Regions from separate parts of the Pelorhabdus sp. sgz311002 genome, predicted to be linked through region 4. Evidence: riboswitches for the same ligand, from Rfam matches in the RefSeq annotation. Region 4 holds a riboswitch; each other region holds the start of a gene.

What was found. A riboswitch is a leader RNA that binds a small molecule or an ion and turns the genes downstream of it on or off. The one in region 4 is predicted to bind cobalamin.
Region 1: it holds a riboswitch for cobalamin, as region 4 does, so the genes downstream of both, AC0NJP_RS07115 (GNAT family N-acetyltransferase) here and cobI (precorrin-2 C(20)-methyltransferase) in region 4, are expected to answer to the same signal.
Region 2: it holds a riboswitch for cobalamin, as region 4 does, so the genes downstream of both, AC0NJP_RS07090 (ABC transporter substrate-binding protein) here and cobI (precorrin-2 C(20)-methyltransferase) in region 4, are expected to answer to the same signal.
Region 3: it holds a riboswitch for cobalamin, as region 4 does, so the genes downstream of both, cobT (nicotinate-nucleotide--dimethylbenzimidazole phosphoribosyltransferase) here and cobI (precorrin-2 C(20)-methyltransferase) in region 4, are expected to answer to the same signal.

What each region holds. Positions count from the first base shown of each region.
Region 1 covers NZ_JBWBCL010000003.1:278,128-282,414, reverse strand. Annotated here, with positions in the region: gene mmdA (methylmalonyl-CoA decarboxylase subunit alpha) at 1-167, shown strand, start outside; gene AC0NJP_RS07135 (hypothetical protein) at 281-442, shown strand; gene AC0NJP_RS07130 (sodium ion-translocating decarboxylase subunit beta) at 477-1,607, shown strand; gene AC0NJP_RS07125 (OadG family transporter subunit) at 1,627-1,938, shown strand; gene AC0NJP_RS07120 (biotin/lipoyl-containing protein) at 1,980-2,378, shown strand; cobalamin riboswitch at 2,538-2,718, shown strand; gene AC0NJP_RS07115 (GNAT family N-acetyltransferase) at 2,989-3,501, shown strand; gene AC0NJP_RS07110 (hypothetical protein) at 3,533-4,287, shown strand, end outside.
Region 2 covers NZ_JBWBCL010000003.1:271,672-275,958, forward strand. Annotated here, with positions in the region: gene AC0NJP_RS07085 (PepSY-associated TM helix domain-containing protein) at 1-447, opposite strand, end outside; gene AC0NJP_RS07090 (ABC transporter substrate-binding protein) at 484-1,428, opposite strand; cobalamin riboswitch at 1,591-1,772, opposite strand; gene AC0NJP_RS07095 (cob(I)yrinic acid a,c-diamide adenosyltransferase) at 2,059-2,640, opposite strand; gene AC0NJP_RS07100 (PepSY-associated TM helix domain-containing protein) at 2,682-3,974, opposite strand; gene AC0NJP_RS07105 (TonB-dependent receptor) at 3,986-4,287, opposite strand, start outside.
Region 3 covers NZ_JBWBCL010000004.1:258,414-262,700, reverse strand. Annotated here, with positions in the region: gene AC0NJP_RS08890 (response regulator transcription factor) at 1-210, shown strand, start outside; gene cobT (nicotinate-nucleotide--dimethylbenzimidazole phosphoribosyltransferase) at 215-2,170, opposite strand; cobalamin riboswitch at 2,257-2,453, opposite strand; gene AC0NJP_RS08880 (cache domain-containing protein) at 2,634-4,287, shown strand, end outside.
Region 4 covers NZ_JBWBCL010000008.1:89,039-93,325, forward strand. Annotated here, with positions in the region: gene AC0NJP_RS12710 (FecCD family ABC transporter permease) at 1-717, opposite strand, end outside; gene AC0NJP_RS12715 (ABC transporter substrate-binding protein) at 701-1,666, opposite strand; gene cobI (precorrin-2 C(20)-methyltransferase) at 1,710-2,411, opposite strand; cobalamin riboswitch at 2,571-2,751, opposite strand; gene AC0NJP_RS12725 (YecA family protein) at 2,874-4,097, opposite strand.

The sequences.
Region 1 (4,287 bases), on a different contig from region 4:
AATATATCAGAGATTTTGCAAATCCCTACTATGCAGCAGAACGCGGCTATGTGGATATTGTCATTGAGCCAAGTCAGACAAGACCGGCTGTTGCCAATGCCTTAAACATGCTGGCGATGAAACGGGAAGATCGCCCGAAGAAAAAACACGGCAATATTCCTTTATAAGTTTCAGTTATTTTTACTGGGATAATAACGAGCTTGGCGAGATTTTTAGCTGAGATCTTCTGCCAAGCTTGTTGTTATATATAAATTAATTATCGCTAGAAAGGAGAATATACATGACAGTACCTGATACAGTTGAAGGTTCCATCTTACTTAGCGTCATTGACTTCATTTTGAGCTTCGTTATTATTTGGGGTATCGGCCTTGTGTTATACTTGTTTCCTATCCTAAATAAATTTGGCGCAATCAATGAAGAAAAGTTAAAAGGCGGTCACTAAGAATTATATTATTTAATAGGAGGTAAATACGTACATGTTTGAACAAATTGGATCACTGATGCTGGACATGGTCAATCAGACCGGTTTAATGCATCTATGGTATGGCAACATTATTATGATGATTGTCGGCATTGTTTTCGTTTTCTTAGCAATTGTGAAAAAATACGAACCATTACTCTTAATCGGTATCGGCTTTGCTTGTATCGTAACAAACGCTCCAGGATCTGGGTTAGCGGACCCAGGCGGATTATTCTGGTATGCTTACCAAGGTGTTGCTCTTATTATTATTCCTCCATTGATTTTCCTTGGCGTTGGCGCAATGACTGACTTTGGACCGATGATTTCGAATCCAAGTGTTATTATTTTGGGAGCTGCAGCTCATTTAGGTATCTTTATTGCATTAATTGGCGCTAAAATGCTGGGCTTCTCCTTGGCAGAAGCTGGTGCAATCGGTATTATCGGCGGCGCTGACGGCCCAATGGCTATCTTCGTTACGATGAAACTTGCTCCGCATTTGTTACCACAGATTTCCGTAGCAGCTTATTCCTACATGGCGCTGATGCCACTTATTCAGCCGCCAATCATGAAACTCTTCACAACGAAAAAAGAACGTATGGTTATCATGACGCAGGTTCGTCCTGTAAGCCGTTTAGAAAAAATCGTATTCCCAATGGTAATCGCGGTTATTGTTGACTTGTTACTCCCTCCAGTTGCTCCGCTCATTACGATGCTAATGCTTGGCAATTTGCTTCGTGAATGCGGCGTGGTTGATCGTTTGGCTCAAACAGCAGCAAATGATTTGATCAATATCATCATTATTACGTTGACGGTTGCTATCGGTTCCACCATGAATGCTGATACTTTCTTGACTTTCGAAACGATTGAAATTATCGTTCTTGGTTTGATTGCTTTTGCTGGCGGTACTTTCTCCGGTATTATTGGCGGACGTATCATGTACAGAGTTTCCGGCGGCAAAATCAATCCGTTGATCGGTTCAGCTGGTATTGCTTCGGTACCTATCGCAGCGCGTGTTGCTCACGTAGTTGCTTTAAAAGAAAATCCATACAACTTCTTGATTATGCATGCTATGGGACCAAACCTTGCTGGTGTATTTGGTACGGCTATTTCCGGTGGTATCATGCTGGCGCTCCTAGGCGTTCACTAATTAAAGGAGGAAATACCTCATGTTGACATTTTTTATAGCCTTGATTGTGATTCTTATCGTTTGCTATATTTGGAAAGTAACATCAGAAGCGCAAGAAAAAAAGGAAGAGCAGAATCAGCCGACTACTCCTGCAGCTATGGCGGCAACGCCTGCAACTCCAGCAGTTGCTACGGCTTCTGTACAGCAAGAAGATGATAGTGAGCTGGTTGCCGTGATTACGGCAGCGATTGCCGCTATTTCTGGTAGCGCTTCTGTAACTATCGTAAGTATTCGGCGTGGCAGCGATGCGTGGGTAACCGCTGGCCGCCAGGATGTTATGAACGGTTTTTGAGCAGTAAACAATGATTGTATGACACCAAAGGGGGATTTATCATGAAAAACTATTCAATTACAGTAAATGGTCAGACCTATGAAGTTGCTGTAGAAGAAATCGGCGGCGTGGCAGCACCTGCCGCTCCTAAAGCAGCAGCTCCTGTAGCAGCACCGAAAGCAGCTCCTGCTCCTGTAGCAGCAGCTCCTGCACCAGCACCGAAAGCAGCTCCAAAGGCTGGCGGCCCTGGCACGAAAGTTGCTTCGCCTATGCCTGGTAAAATTATTAGTGTTAAAGTCAATGTTGGCGATGCTGTAAAAAATGGTCAGGAACTGATCGTTATGGAAGCTATGAAAATGCATAATCCTGTTCTTTCCAGCGCTGATGGCGTGGTAAAAGAAATTCTAGTCAAAGCTGGCGATCCTGTACAGGCTGGTACTCCGCTTGTTGTAGTCGGCTAAGCATATAATATAGGCAAAAGAAACAGGCTAGGTTCTGCGGAATCTAGCCTGTTTTGCGATAGTTTCCTCTAGTAATAAAAAGGACGCTGTGCCTATTTTTATCAATTTGACAAAAATGGGTAATGTTGTTATTATAAAATAAAGAATTTATTAATTAATTAAATAATTTTTAGGATAGGTGCCGCAAGGCTTAATAGGGAAGACCGGTGAAATACCGGCGCGGTCCCGCCACTGTAATGGGGAGCAATCTCAAGATATGCCACTGGAACATATTGTTCTGGGAAGGTTTGAGGGCGCGATGATCCAGAGCCAGGAGAACTGCCTGTTCAATAATCACCATTTTTACCTACGAACGATAGGGAGGGGATTTTGCTACAATAACTTAGCTTCTTTTTTTGCTATGGCTATGACTTGAGCGCTTACACTTCCTAATCTCATTAGGAAGTGTTTTATTTTTTCTCACCCACGAGTGATGGGGAGGTGATTGCGCTCTGTTCTTGCCCTAAGCAGTATAGAGGATTTTGCGCTAGCTCCTGCCCTTTTGGCAGGAGCTTTTTTATTGCGGCGGCATGAGTATATTAAACAATTTAGTACAGGGGGAGTTTAAAGGGTGGAAGAAAAGCAAATTTTAGTACGACCAGTTTTAGCGGAAGAAATTTTAAAGGTACAGAGCTTTTTGGAAAGTCAGCTAGTAGAACTGTTTTGTCATAAGGGGAAACGTGTAAATATGACTGATGTAGCAGCTTTGCAGCGCACTTATATTCAACCTGAAGATTGTAATTTATGGGGAGCTTTTTTGTCGACAGGAGAATTGATTGGCACCGGGGCTGCGTGTAGGTATAATGATCGAATTGCCTTATTGAAAAATTTGTATCATTTACCGACAACTGCTGAGTTTGGTCGTTGCTATGTATCACAAAATTTTCGACGCCAAGGGATTGGTGCGCAATTGGTACAGACTATGTCATCTTTTGCAAGTGACCAAAACTATACAAAAGTTTACCTTCATACACATCATTTTTTGCCAGGCGGTTTTGCTTTTTGGAAAAAACAGGGGTTCAAGATTATCTTAGAAGAAGATGGGCCTGAACAGATTGTACATATGGAAAAAGGATTGGCATAATCTTGAAATGATACTTGAGGAGGATTTTCGTTTGAAGCAAAAGATATTAGGAATTACAACTTTCACTTTATTATTGGCTATGAACCAAGCGGCGGCTGCTGCCCAACCAGATGGTGTGCAATTTGACGGAAGTCTAGTGGTGCATGCTCGTTCTCAGCATGATGAAAATCCAGGGAATCGGAGTCGCACTGGCATAAAAACAACTTTGACCTTAAATGCGACTCTTCCGGTTGCAGAAAATGTATCGGCCTATACACGGTTTACTTATCAGAGATTAAATAATAATTATGGCGTCTTTTCAGCTGACTATTTTTGCAATACGAAGCAAGAGAATAGTGCTTTAGATGCTTTCGGTATCAAATATCAAAATGCTGGTTATAAATATGTGCTCGGGTTGCAAGGCCTTACTTTAGGAGGCGGTCTTGTTTATGACAATACGTATATTGGCCGTCATGCTTTACCTTATGCTATGTCTGTTTCGAAACAAGTTGGTGCAGTGAATCTGAATTTTATTGGTGCAAAGACGAACTATCAAGGCAATCTTTCGAATGATAAATTTTATGTATTGCAAGGAACCTATGCGCCAGATGAACAATCTTCTCTTGGGGTGATGTTGGCAAGAACTTCCTATGGGAGTGATACGCGATCACGCTATGCTTTCGCAGATAGTACGGTTAATTATGTGAGCGTTTATGGCAGTAGAGCTGTGAATGATAAAGTGGGAATTTCGGCAGAACTTTTAAAATCAAGTGCTAAGGCTGAAAATCAGGCAATGCAAATGTCCTT
Region 2 (4,287 bases), on a different contig from region 4:
TAAAGCCAAACGCAAATGTAAAATATGCATCCAGTGCATAAAATTCTTTATAGCTGGATATTTATCGTTCCCGCCATTTGCTCTATATAATTGGTCTACTGCTGCTTCATAGGCAAGCTGTTCGCCCCCCATGCTCATCCTTGCCGCTACTTGGCGATGATCCGCTTGATCTTGCACCCGAAAAAGCAATCGTCCCTTCTCGGGTTGGGCTGTAATACTCTTAATTACTTTTTGCGGATATGTATTTTTAAGCTTATCGTGACCAACTGGCATACTATCCCAAATCTGATCATAGGTAAGTGGAGTTGGCACATCCCGCTGTTCCAACTGATTCCATTGCTGAACTTCATCTTTAAAAATAAGCGGAATTCCGGTTATGCAAAGTAACAGAAAAAAAATTGTGCAAACTACGCTAACCCACCGATGCAATTGATAGAACCCTCGCATAACTTCTCCCTCATAAGTCATCTCATAATTTTAGAATTATCGTACCTCTTTAGCCATGTAATCCACAGCTTCTGGCATTTTGATTCCCGGATTCAATAAGAAAAGATCCTGCGGCAGATAATGCACTCGCTGATTCTTTACAGCCCGCAGACTGCTCCAAGCTGGACTACTAGCCATTTCTTGATTCATATGATCTTTAATTTCATCAATTTTTCCCATAGTTACGACAAAAATATCATCAGGATCTTCCTGTACAATTTTTTCCAGACTAAAAGGAGTCATATCATTCTCCGCATTAATGGCCTGCTCTCCTGTGGCAATATTCACCATTCCTAAGAGCTTTGCCACACTCCCCGCTGTTGTTTGGGGAAGCTCAACTGTCACATCTTTTGCTGTCGCATGTAAAATGACGACTTTTCTTGGCTTATCCTTAGAAAAATCTTGCACTATAGATTGAATTTTCGCCTGCATAGCGCTTATAACAGCTTCGCCTTTTTCTTGCGTACCGCTTAGTTTAGCTAGGATTCGCAGCGTATTATAAGTATCCTCAAGTGTACGGTATTTTAATATTAGAACAGGAATATGATTACTCTCCAGCATTGGCACAAGTTTTTCGTGCATCCCCTGTACAGCAATAACAACATCAGGCTTTAAGCCCATCACTTTTTCCATGTTAACATTATAAACGTAACCAATCTCTTCCGCCTTTTCAGCCCCTGTCGGAAGAATGGCATTCTTAGAACTAGGACGTCCAATCGCTTTTCCATCTACTGCATATAAAAGATCTAAAATCGAGGTAGATAAAACAACAATACGTTCCGGCTTCTTTTCAACAATAATCTGCTTTCCTGTTGCATCAGTTACTGAGAAAAAAGCCTGATTAGTCATATCTACTTTACTTGTATTACTACCACAACCAACTATAGTGAGCAATATAACCAATAGAAGCAATGCGATCGTAATCATACCATTATGTTGCATAAAAAGCCCTTCCTTCTTGTTAGTAGGGAACAGAAGAATATGATTCTTCTATTTCTGCAATAAAAAATAGGCCCTTTAAATAAAAGGCCTATAAGTCAACTTTTCTATAAATAAACAAATAAAAAGTCCTTACAATCGCCTCCCCATCGCTCGCAGGTCAAAACGGTGATCATTAAACAGGCAGTTCTCCTGGCTCTGGATCATCGCTTGCTCAAACCTTCCCAAGGTTTTCACCCCAGTGGCATATCATGAGTTTGCTCCCCATTACAGTGGCGGGACCGCGCCGGTTTTTCACCGGTCTTCCCTATTAAGCCTTTACAGGCACCTGTTCTATCGTTATTCAGTTTTGCTATAAAATCTACGTCCTTACGGTACCATTTAAAACCAGTTTTGTCAAATCGCAATACTCAATCAATTCCATTGGGAAAGTATCCTGCCCTAAAAACATTTCCACAATCGATCGTCGTTATTTCGAAAATCATCAACACCATATACATTCGTGCTGCCACATTGCGGACAACATTCTGCATAGGCACCATCACCTGTCGGTTTCAGTATTGCCCCCTCCGTATTAAACACCTTGCCACATTTTGCGCACTTTACAGCTGCCATACTTCGTCTCCCCTTATGCTAATTTTCAATACCTTTTCGAGCTTCAACGCCTTGCTGATAATAATGCTTAACTTCTGTCATTTCTGTCACAAGATCGGCTTGTTCCATAAGCGCCTTGGAAGCTTTTCGCCCCGTAAGAATTAGTTCGACTGTTTCTAATCGTTTCGCTAATATTGACTGTAGCTGTTGATCGCTCACTAATTCGAAATAATTAGCCACAACAAGTTCATCAAGTATCACCATATCAAATTCACCGCTGCTTACTGCTACCTCGGCTCGTTTCACGCCTTGTTCTGCAAGCGCTTTATATTCCTCGGGCGGCTTTCCCTGCGGAAAAACAACGACTTCATCACTCCATTGGGCTAATTCTTCCGGACTTAAGCTTCCCTCCTTCGCAATAAAGAAAGGTTTTCCTATTGTTTCAACCGTCAAATTCGGTGATAGGTTTTTCAATACGAGATGCTCACTATAACTTTTTGATTTCATAAACTGCAAGAAAAGTACGCGTTTTCCCGCGCCTAAAGCACGAATGGTTAAACCAATTGCCGCGGTTGTTTTTCCTTTACCATCTCCCGTATAAATTTGGACATATCCCTTCATAAATCATCAGCCTTCTTTCGCTACATGGTGGTATAGAAACATTATCTGTCTTTATACCATATCGTCCCCAAAAGCACAAGCGGAACCAACAATGCGACTGCCGCAATATCGTCCATCCCACCATAAAGCGGCGCAATAAAACCGAATACACTTAAAAACACTACACTAAGCATGAAATAGTTGGGCACAATCCTACTTTTACCAGCCCGCACACTGATTACAGGGTGTATGGCAAAAAACTTCTTTTGCTGTCGCCTCAAAGCTAAGCCAAGCCCAGTAACAATTAAAAACATTGTTAATAAAATGTAGCTGGTCCAAATCACCTTAAGCAAAAATCCCTGATGATTATGAAAATGTAAGTTCAAAACAAATGCTCTGATTGCCATATACCAGGCTAAAGGTTTAACATAAAATCCTGGTGTCGACAAATCGTTAGTGCCATAAGCTGAAACAAAAACAGTTTGTCCCGTGCGATAAGGCGTCTGGACAACTGGTTTTATATAAAAACTATATATCACCGATTTCGCCTCGGGCATCCGTAATGAAACGACTACATAATCAGGAAAATTCTTTCTTACAATAGCTAAGGCTTGCATCGGCGATTGTTGGACATGTGTTTGCTCATAACCTGAAAAAAATTGCTTTGCTTCTGTTTTTGCCGCAGAAATATAGGTATTGTACGCCATAGAAAATAGGACAAGACCGATACCACTTATACTTAATATCAACCCCCAGATTCCTACAATAACGCCAGTAAGATTGTGTAGTCGACTCCAATATTGATAAGAGTTTCGTACGCCCACGATTGTCGTTTTTTCCCAGAACGGACCATATAGTCTAAAACCTGTAAAAATTGACAAAGCGCTAACAGCACAAATAAAGCCTAAAAATTTTCTCCCTAACGTCCCCATACCTAAGCGCACATGTAAGTCGTCAATAATGTGTAAAAACTGGGGGATAAATTGATATTTCAAAGTGTGATCGCCACGCACAATCACGTCTTGCGTTCGCACATTATATAAAAATTCGTCGCCACCCTTGCTCTCACTGTCTGCCATACGAAAACTGAGCATTCCTTGATCTTCTTTTACAGAAACATTTTTTATCGCTTGGTGTGGGTATCGGGATTGAATCGCTTCGATCCCTGCTCCTAACCCATCCCATAGTACCGCTTGGTCAGCTTCAGCGCTATTAACAATAGGATTTATCTGATTCCACTCAAGAATCTCTTCTTTAAATAATAGCGGCAAGCCTGTCAGACAGAGCAAAAAAAAGAAGATTGCACAAAATAAGCTCAGATAGCGATGAATATAATAAATCATTTGCATAGACATACCACATCAACCTAAAAAGAATATTTCATGCTAACACCATAGGTTCTGCCATTAGCAGCTTCCGAAGCATAAAATTTGCGATCCAATAAGTTCTGAATACTCAGTTGCATTGACCACTGTTTATCTATTTTGTAATTCCACGAAGTATTTACCAGGAAAAATCCGTCTTCAGCGCCATATTCACCAGTATCGGCATCCGGTTTCTGCCGCGCGCTTACATATTGCATATCAGTCACCCAAACTAATTTATCCTTAGAATATTCTACGCCAGCATGAATCAAATGTTTCGGAATATCCCAGTTGCGTGTAGTTT
Region 3 (4,287 bases), on a different contig from region 4:
AAGGACGCTCCCAATATTCTCTTAACAGTAAAAGAAAAGGAGATTCTACAACTAGTCGCCAGAGGTCATTCGAATGCTGAAATCGCCCAAGAGCTTCATATTACGGTCGGTACAGTCAAAACCCATCTCAACAATCTCTTTAGTAAATTTGCTGTAAGCAATCGTAGTAAATTAGCTGCTCTTGGCACAGAGTTCGGTTTTATAAAGTAACAGTCTATTCTCGCACGGCTTTATCTTGTCGCAATGCCCCTGGCCCATCCTGCGCCACAGAAACTTCAGCCTCGCCAAAAGTTTTCATATCACTCAAAACATGCAAAGAAGCATTAAAGAGTGAAAATCCTAGCAAAGCGCCCATTCCCGCAGGCTTCGTAAGCTGCAATGAGAAATAAGCGCAAAGGTCTAGTTGCGTCAGCGCTCCTGTCGCTTCTGCCGTAAAGGGCAAATGAGATGCCACCAAATGGTCTTTTACCGTCGAATTCAGCTCAACAGCAACCAAAGCAGCTGCTAAAGCAGCGTCATCGTCTAAAACAACTGCGCAACCATAGCTGGCAGCACCTAAAATTAGGCCTGCTAAAAAGCAGATGTTCTGTGAATGTTCGAGTCTTGCCAATCGTGGCAGTAAGGTTTGGCCGTCGCTTCGGGCAAGCAGGGTCTTGGCTGCAGCCATCTCTTGACTTACAAGTTCTAGGCTGCCAATGCCAATAATCTCGTTTGATAGAGCGGCTTGCTTGCTAAAGTCAACTCCCGCCTGAACCAACTGCCTCACACCTTGTTCTGTAGGAAATTCGGACGCTTCTTCGTGACGGCAAACAAGAATCTCTGCGCCAAAATGCTTGCTAAAGGCTTGAAGCACTTTGAACTTTGCTACAAACTCATTCTCGTTTTCGCTGGATTGGCAAGGACCTGTTAAAATCAACTTCTTGTCGCAAGATCGGGGCCGTGGCTGACCGATAATGCCTGCTAGCTTTCGCCCAAGTTCTTCAAATGCTTTAAGACTCCCCAAAGGCTTGGTTAAATTGTCAAGACGAAGTTGGCATTTTTCCATAGCCGCCTCATCTAAGGGCCTAATACTTGGCAGCTCCGACTCGCTCTGATCTATTGCAGCTAAATTTTGCCGCCAAAAACTGAGGCCCTCTGCTGACTTAAGCCAGTCGCCATCAAAGAGACGACACGCGCCCTTTAATAAATCAACAACGACGGAGGCGCCGATCGCCTCGCCAAGTCTTACGCCAACATCCACACACGCTTCCAGTCCAAGAAAAGATAAGGCAATGCGATGAGCTGGTTCTCCTGACAAATGGGATGACAAAATATAGGGCTGACAACGCGGTGAAATCGCATAGGCAATCATCGCCGCAGCTGTTGTATTCAGTCCGTCGATCACAACAGCCGCACGGTTTGCAGCGCAACCTAAAACAACGCCTGCTAAAGCCCCGATTTCAAACCCGCCAATCTTGCTAAGTACATCGAGACCATCACCGCAATCAATCTGATTTATAGCCAGAGCCTTGCGAACAACCTCAACTTTCACCTTCATGCGACTATCTGATATTCCAGTTCCCCGACCAGTTACAACTTCTGGAGCTAAGCCAGTAAAAGCTGCTACAATCGCTGCACTAGCCGTAGTATTGCCAATTCCCATTTCGCCAAGACAAAAGCAAGTATAACCTTGTCTTACTCTTTCTGTGACCAGAGCAATCCCTGCTTCGACAGCGGCAATCGCTTCTTGCCGCGTCATTGCTGGACCTTCCGTAAAATCTTTCGTGCCATAGGCAATTTTTCGTTGCACAAGACCTGGCACAAAGGATAAATCTCCCGCTATACCCATATCGACAACCACAAGATCGGAACCGGAATAATTAGCAAAAGCATTGGCCGTACCGCCTTGGGCTAGCAGATAATTTGCCGTCATTTCTTTAGTGGTCTCGATCGGATAGGCACTAATACCTTGTTTGGCAACGCCATGATCGGCTGATGCCAAGATAATAGCGCTTTTAGGCGCAAGCGGCCTTTCCTGCCGAGTGATGCCAGCATATTGAACCACCATTTCCGCCAGTTTCCCTAGCTGGCCTTTACTTGACGAAAGTTCCTGCAAATGTCCATTTGCTTGCGCCATAGCGGCTTGGTCAAGCGGCTCTATGTTTTGTATTGCTTGTTGTAATAAATCCACCGAATCTCCCCCATTATCACGATAAATTTTTCATAAAAAAAAGACTTTTGGGAGTTATCGTTCCCAAAAGTCTTTTTTTCCATAAAGACTATCTTACAGTTTAGGCAGGTTTCCTGGCTCCCGATTCATTAGTATCCACGCCTTCCCCGATAGCTGAGTGGCAATTTGTGGAACCTCCTCGGTACAGTGGCGGGCCCGCGCTTACACATGGAAAACCATGCTCAGACTTCCCTATTATCCGCTTTTACCTTCCAAAAGCGGCACCTAAACTAAATTATCTAATTGCCAAAATTATAGCAAGCCGTTGTAAAGGCGTCAAGACTCTTAAAGAAAAACAAGAATAATTTTTGCAATTTTCCTACTAAAAAAAGGAGTTCGCGCTGAAATCGCAAATATTATAGAATAATATTTTTCTTCATTTTTCGACAATTATGTAGAATCGAAAGATTCAAAGGAGGACCCTATGAAACTAGACACGCTAAGCCGTCAGTTTCGTGCGTGGACAATTTTACTAATTTTAGCGCCCAGCCTCCTCACGATGGCAATTTATGCAGCAAATCAAGTCAAACTTACCAAACAGCAGAATTTAGAACTCATCAGCCAACGGGTCGCTTTTCAGGAACGCCTGATTAACTACTGGCTAGATGAACGGGCCAATGACATTCTCAGTCTAAGTGAAATAGAATCCATTCGCCAGCTTGATTATAAGCAATTCTATGATATGCTGCAGTCAGTACAGCATAGTAATAAAAATTTTGATTCTCTATCGTATATTGACAAAGACGGTTACTTCCGTTTTTCTACGCTCAATCGTCCGATTCAATTTCCCCAAGCAACCAATCAGCCTTACTATCAAGCCGCCCTTGCGGGCCAAAGTTCGATCTCAGATATTGTAATTGGTCGCAACAGTGGCCGCTCCATTATCAATTTTTCCTCACCGATTTATGATCATCAGGGACAATTCCAAGGCGTTTTGCTCGGATCAGTCCGAACTCAGACGCTTGAAAACTTACTACGAGATAACTGGATTGGCAAAACAGGCGAAATTCTGCTTATCAATCAGGCAGGCGTTATGCTGACTGAACCGCGTTATCTAGAGCAACTCATTGAATCAGGTCAAGTCGAGACAAGCGCTAAGTTAAAAATGAAGCTGCCCATAGAGAATTTACAATTAATTCAGCTTGGCCAAACAGGTACAGCCTCCTGGATTGACTACCAGGGAAAGAACGTGCTAGTAGCCTATCATGCTTTGCCAGAACGAGGCTGGACGCTTATTGGGTCCATACGTGAAGAAGAAGTTATGGCCCCATTGTATCAACAGCTGAAAATCATGGGAATTGAAATGCTTTTGCTGCTATTATTTATCTACCCGATTGCAATCTGGGCAACCCGTCAATTGCAGCAACCAATCACTTGGCTAACTGAGCAGGCCAACCGAATTGCCAATGACGACTTCCGTTCACTCCGTGGTTCTGATGCCATGAATATGCCACAAGAACTGCGTCTGCTCTGCCAAACTTTCATTGCTATGAGTCTTAAGATCAAAGATACGATTGGTCTGCTCCGCGAGAAAGAAGCACAGCTTGAAGAACAAGTCGAAAAAATCCAAACAGTAAATGCCTGCCTTGAAGGTGAAATTTCCGAACATCAAGCAACACAAAATTTGCTCTACCATTTAAACATCAATCTGGAAAATAAAGTACTTGAACGGACTTATGAATTGCAGGATGAACTGGTGCTGGCAGGACGTGTCCAAAAATCAATGCTGCCAATCGCCCAGGAAAACGACAAAGTAAAGATCATTCCGCTCTTTGAACCGCTAAACATCGTAAGCGGCGATTTTTACGGCTATCAATGGTCCGCCGCAGGCGACAAATTGCATGGTTATTTACTTGACGTGACAGGTCATAGCGTAGCCGCCGCACTCCATACCTCAGCAATCAGCAGCTTGCTCACGGAAACTATGACCAAAAAAGGCGATTGGACGCTAGATTCGCTCTATGAACTAAACGAATATCTACTACATTATTTTCCTGATAACACCTTTGCAGCTTTACTTACTTTCACCTTTGACTTTAAACAGCATACTTTATCTTGCATGTCTGGCGGCATTAACT
Region 4 (4,287 bases):
GACAGCAAGTCCCAAACCAGCAGCCACTTCATCGCCGAGTTCTAATACATTTAAGCTACGCGTACTGAAAAAAGCCACGAGAGAGCCAAGTATCGTGTAAGGCAGCATGGCATAAAAATGGGGCCAGCTTCTTGCCGATAGCCCGCCAACCATCCACATAAGAGCGCCATGAACCCGATCACTAAAGAAGACTAATAAACCAGCAATGCCTGCTCCCAGAAAAGCCGAAACAGCTACCCCCGCTAAAATAATCCGTACCGGACGAATGCCGCCTTTCCAGGCCAAAATATAAATTGCCATCGTCGCCGCCATGGCACCGCAAAAAGCTACTGGCGTGAGTAAATACTCCCAGTGAGGGAATAAAATCAAAATTAAAATACCAGCAAGACCAGCCCCAGAGGAAACGCCAATAATGTGGGGATCTGCCAAAGGACTTTTCATGATCGACTGCAAAATAGCCCCAGATAAGGCTAGATTCAGTCCCACTAAAGCGCCTACAAGTGTGCGCGGCAATCGAATATTAAAAATAATCGGATTTCCCGCCCCTTGCGAAAAAAGCGTTGTAACAATTTCCTGCCAGGAAATTGTTACAGCGCCTGTAGCTAAACTATAGACAAAGGAAGCGGCAAAAGCCAGAACAAGCAAAGCTAAAACAAGTACGCGACGCCCAAGTCGACCATCACCAGAAGAAAAGTTTCGTTTATTGAACACGGCCATACACCTCAGGATAGACGATTTTAGCCATATATTCTACAGCATCAGGAATTTTCAGACCAGGATTGAGCAAAAACAAATCAGACGGCAAAAAGTAAACCTTCTGATTTTTCACAGCAGCGAGAGTACTCCAAGCTGGATTACTTTCTACATCGCTTTTCATCCTTGCGCCAATTTCCGCGGCATTGCCCATGGTGACCACAAAAACCATATCAGGATTGGAATCCACCAGTTTCTCTAAACTATAAGGCACATTATCACTGTCTTTATCAGGCGCCGTCGTTCCCGAAGCAACATTGACAAGGCCCAGACGTTTCGCTATACTGCCAGCAATCGTATTATCAAGCTCGACTGTTACACTTTTCGACGTAGCATGCAAAATCGCCACCTTCAACGGCGGTCCTTGCGGCACTTTGGCTTTTATGGCGCTGATTTTGTCTTGAATGGATTGTACTAATTGAGAAGCTTTGCTCTCTGTCCCGACAATCTTACCAAGTAAAGTAATCGTTGTCAGCGTATCTTCTAACGTCTTATATTTCAAAAGCAAAACCGGAATGTGATTACTTTCCAGCGTTGGCAAAAGCTTTTCATGCATTCCCTGCACGGCAATGACTAAATCCGGTTGCAAAGCCATTACTTTTTCTAAATTCACATTATAGACAAAGCCGACTTCCGGCACAGAAGCAGCAGCCTCTGGCACCGATTCCGTTTTAGAACTGGGCCTGCCTGCGGCTTTCCCATCGACAGAATATAATAGATCTAAAAAAGAGGTAGAAAGCACTACGACTTTTTCCGGTTTTTTCGTTAAAGTAACTGTGCGTCCGGCATTATCTTGTATGGTTAAATAATTCCCGTCTTTCCCTTGATCGGCAGATTTTTGCGCACCACAGCCGGCAAAGAAAAGTGCTGCCACGCCACAAAGGAGTGCCAGCAAAAACATATACTTTTTCATTGCAGTCTCTTCCTTTCGCTGCTCCGTTAGATGCAGGAAGCGATTAGCCCCGTCTTGCTACAATGGTTGATAAATAGTTCAGTTTATGATCATCATTCAGATCAGACAAGTTATGTACCACTTGTTCGCCGTCTAGGCCGCAGCGGCTGATCATGACAGCTTGTTTGGCCAAGCCATGACGTTTTAATTTTTCCAAAACCTGCGGGAAATTTTTATAAACTTTCATAAGCACTACATTATCGGCTGTAGCGAAAGCCTGTTCCATTTTTTCTTCTTCCATCGTGGCTGGAATAATATTCAGTACATCGTCCCCTTCGACGATAGGATAACCTAATTTGCTGCCAATGGCGCAGAAAGCCGTAATGCCAGGAATCGTTTCAATGGGATGTCCACAGTCTTTTAACAGTCTGTATACATAAATATAAGTACTGTAGAACATAGGATCGCCCAAAGTTAAAAAGACAACCGTCTTTCCTTCATCTAAATAGTTCACGATTGTTTCCTTATTACTAGCCCAGGCATCATTCAATTGAGTTTGGTCGGAAACCATAGGAAATACAAGAGTTGCAATTTCAGCCGTGTCCTTAATATAAGGTTTAGCAATTGTAAGCGCCACACTGCCTTCTTTCTTCTCCGTTTTTGGCGCAATAATAATATCAGCCGACTTAATCAAATTAATCGCTTTTAATGTAAGAAGCTCCGGATCTCCAGGGCCTACGCCCACACCATAAAAAATACCTGCCATTGCAAAAACCTCCATAAATTAAAAATAGGTCATAAAAAAACCTTTCTTAAAGCAAGAAAGGTCTTATTTCAAAAGAGCGCTGAAATCAAAAATCCTGGCTTTTGGCCAGGAAAAAAAGATCGAACTCTTTAATCCCCTCCCCATCGCTCGTGGGTTAAAACGGTGATTGTTAAACAGGCAGTTCTCCTGACTCTGGATCATCGCTCATCCAAACCTTCCCAAGACAATCGTCTCAGTGGCATTTTCTGGTTTCGCTTCCCATTACAGTGGCGGGACCGCGCCGGCCTTGCACCGGACTTCCCTATTAAGCCCTATGGGCACCTATTTCAATCTTATGCAATTATGAAATAACAGTTAATGTAACTTATTTATATCACTTGTTTGCAAAAAAGTCAAACAAATCCGACTAGAACTACAAGTATGCCCAGCTCTCTATAAATAGAAAAGCTGGGCTTTTTGCAGCTATTTGCCGCAGCACTTTTTGTATTTTTTCCCGCTATTACAAGGGCAAGGATCATTGCGACCGATCTTGACTGGCACCGCCTCATTTACGTTGCTCAGTTCCTGACAAGGCTGCAATTTCGCCGATTCATCCTCCACAAGTTCTACCGGTTTATACCCCTTCAACACCCACATGCGCGTCTGATTATGAAGCGCTGCCACATAGGGAAGTAAGGTATCTTGAAAAGAGTCACTAGGAAACTCATACCCTTTTGATAAGTAAGCTAAGAGATCGCCACTGCCTTTACTATTGTTGATAATATAAAAACAATCTTCGGCTAATGCCGCCGCCTCTTCCCGATTGAGCGAATAGCACTCTTTCATAAAGCGCAGGAAATTCTCTGAAGCAGAGTTTTTATCAACAAAACCGGGTTTACCAGCCTTCACAAATTGCTGCTTTAAAAAGGAACAGTAAGGAAGTTCAGCACGACTTTTCTGTTCTCCTAGAATATAGGCCCGATCTTTCACACGATAATCGGCATAAACCTCTTTATCAATTACAATTTGACCATAGCAAGCCGCAGCTTCAGCAATGACCGCCAAATAACGGGAAATATCCTGCGTTGCAACAATCCCTTTTTCCTGCACGAGCGCTACAAGCTGATCTTTTTCCAACAAGCCATAATAATAAAGTAAACCCTGTGTAGCATAAATCCACTCAGTATTTTGCCTGATCATTTCATAAAGCTTGCCTTCATTTAAAGCCTGAAAAGCCTGCTTCACACCAGTAGGCATCCAAAAAATCGTCTTCTCATCACAAGTACCAGTGCCTAAAAAGCCATAGCTTTTAAAATATCGAATAAAGTCAAGTCGTATTTTCGTGGTATAGAAGTTTACTTCTTGCGTGGCAAATCGTTTAAACCACCGCCACCGCTCTTCATCAAAAATCAGCGCCGCTGCCTCAGCAACGCCCGTAGGAATCGCCATGACAAGTAAATCGGCAAGCTCCTGTTTCTTCAAGTTGCTAGCATTCTTAACCTTTAAGTTTACCCGTATTTCCGTCAATTCATCCTTGGTCAAATACCCTAAGTAACTCGTGAGTTCTTCCGGTCCACTCACCGCGCGCCATAAACGCTCTGCTAACTTTTTCTCCTGACGCTGAGCCTCTTCTATCACCTGATGCAAGGCTTCGGCTGTTTCATCGGCTGCTTCACAGCGGATATCTTTCGAGTCTTTCTCGCTCACTTTCGTTCCTCCCATATTCATCACACAAACTACTTGGCGAATATCTTTCTCAACTCTATAGATTGTACACCATTTCACCGAGAATTGCCAAGTCATAAATAGGAAAAAAATACCAAATAATTCTCTTATTATTTTACCAGGAAAAATTACAGGACTTTTGTCGGAAAGCGCGAATAAGAAATGCCAATAA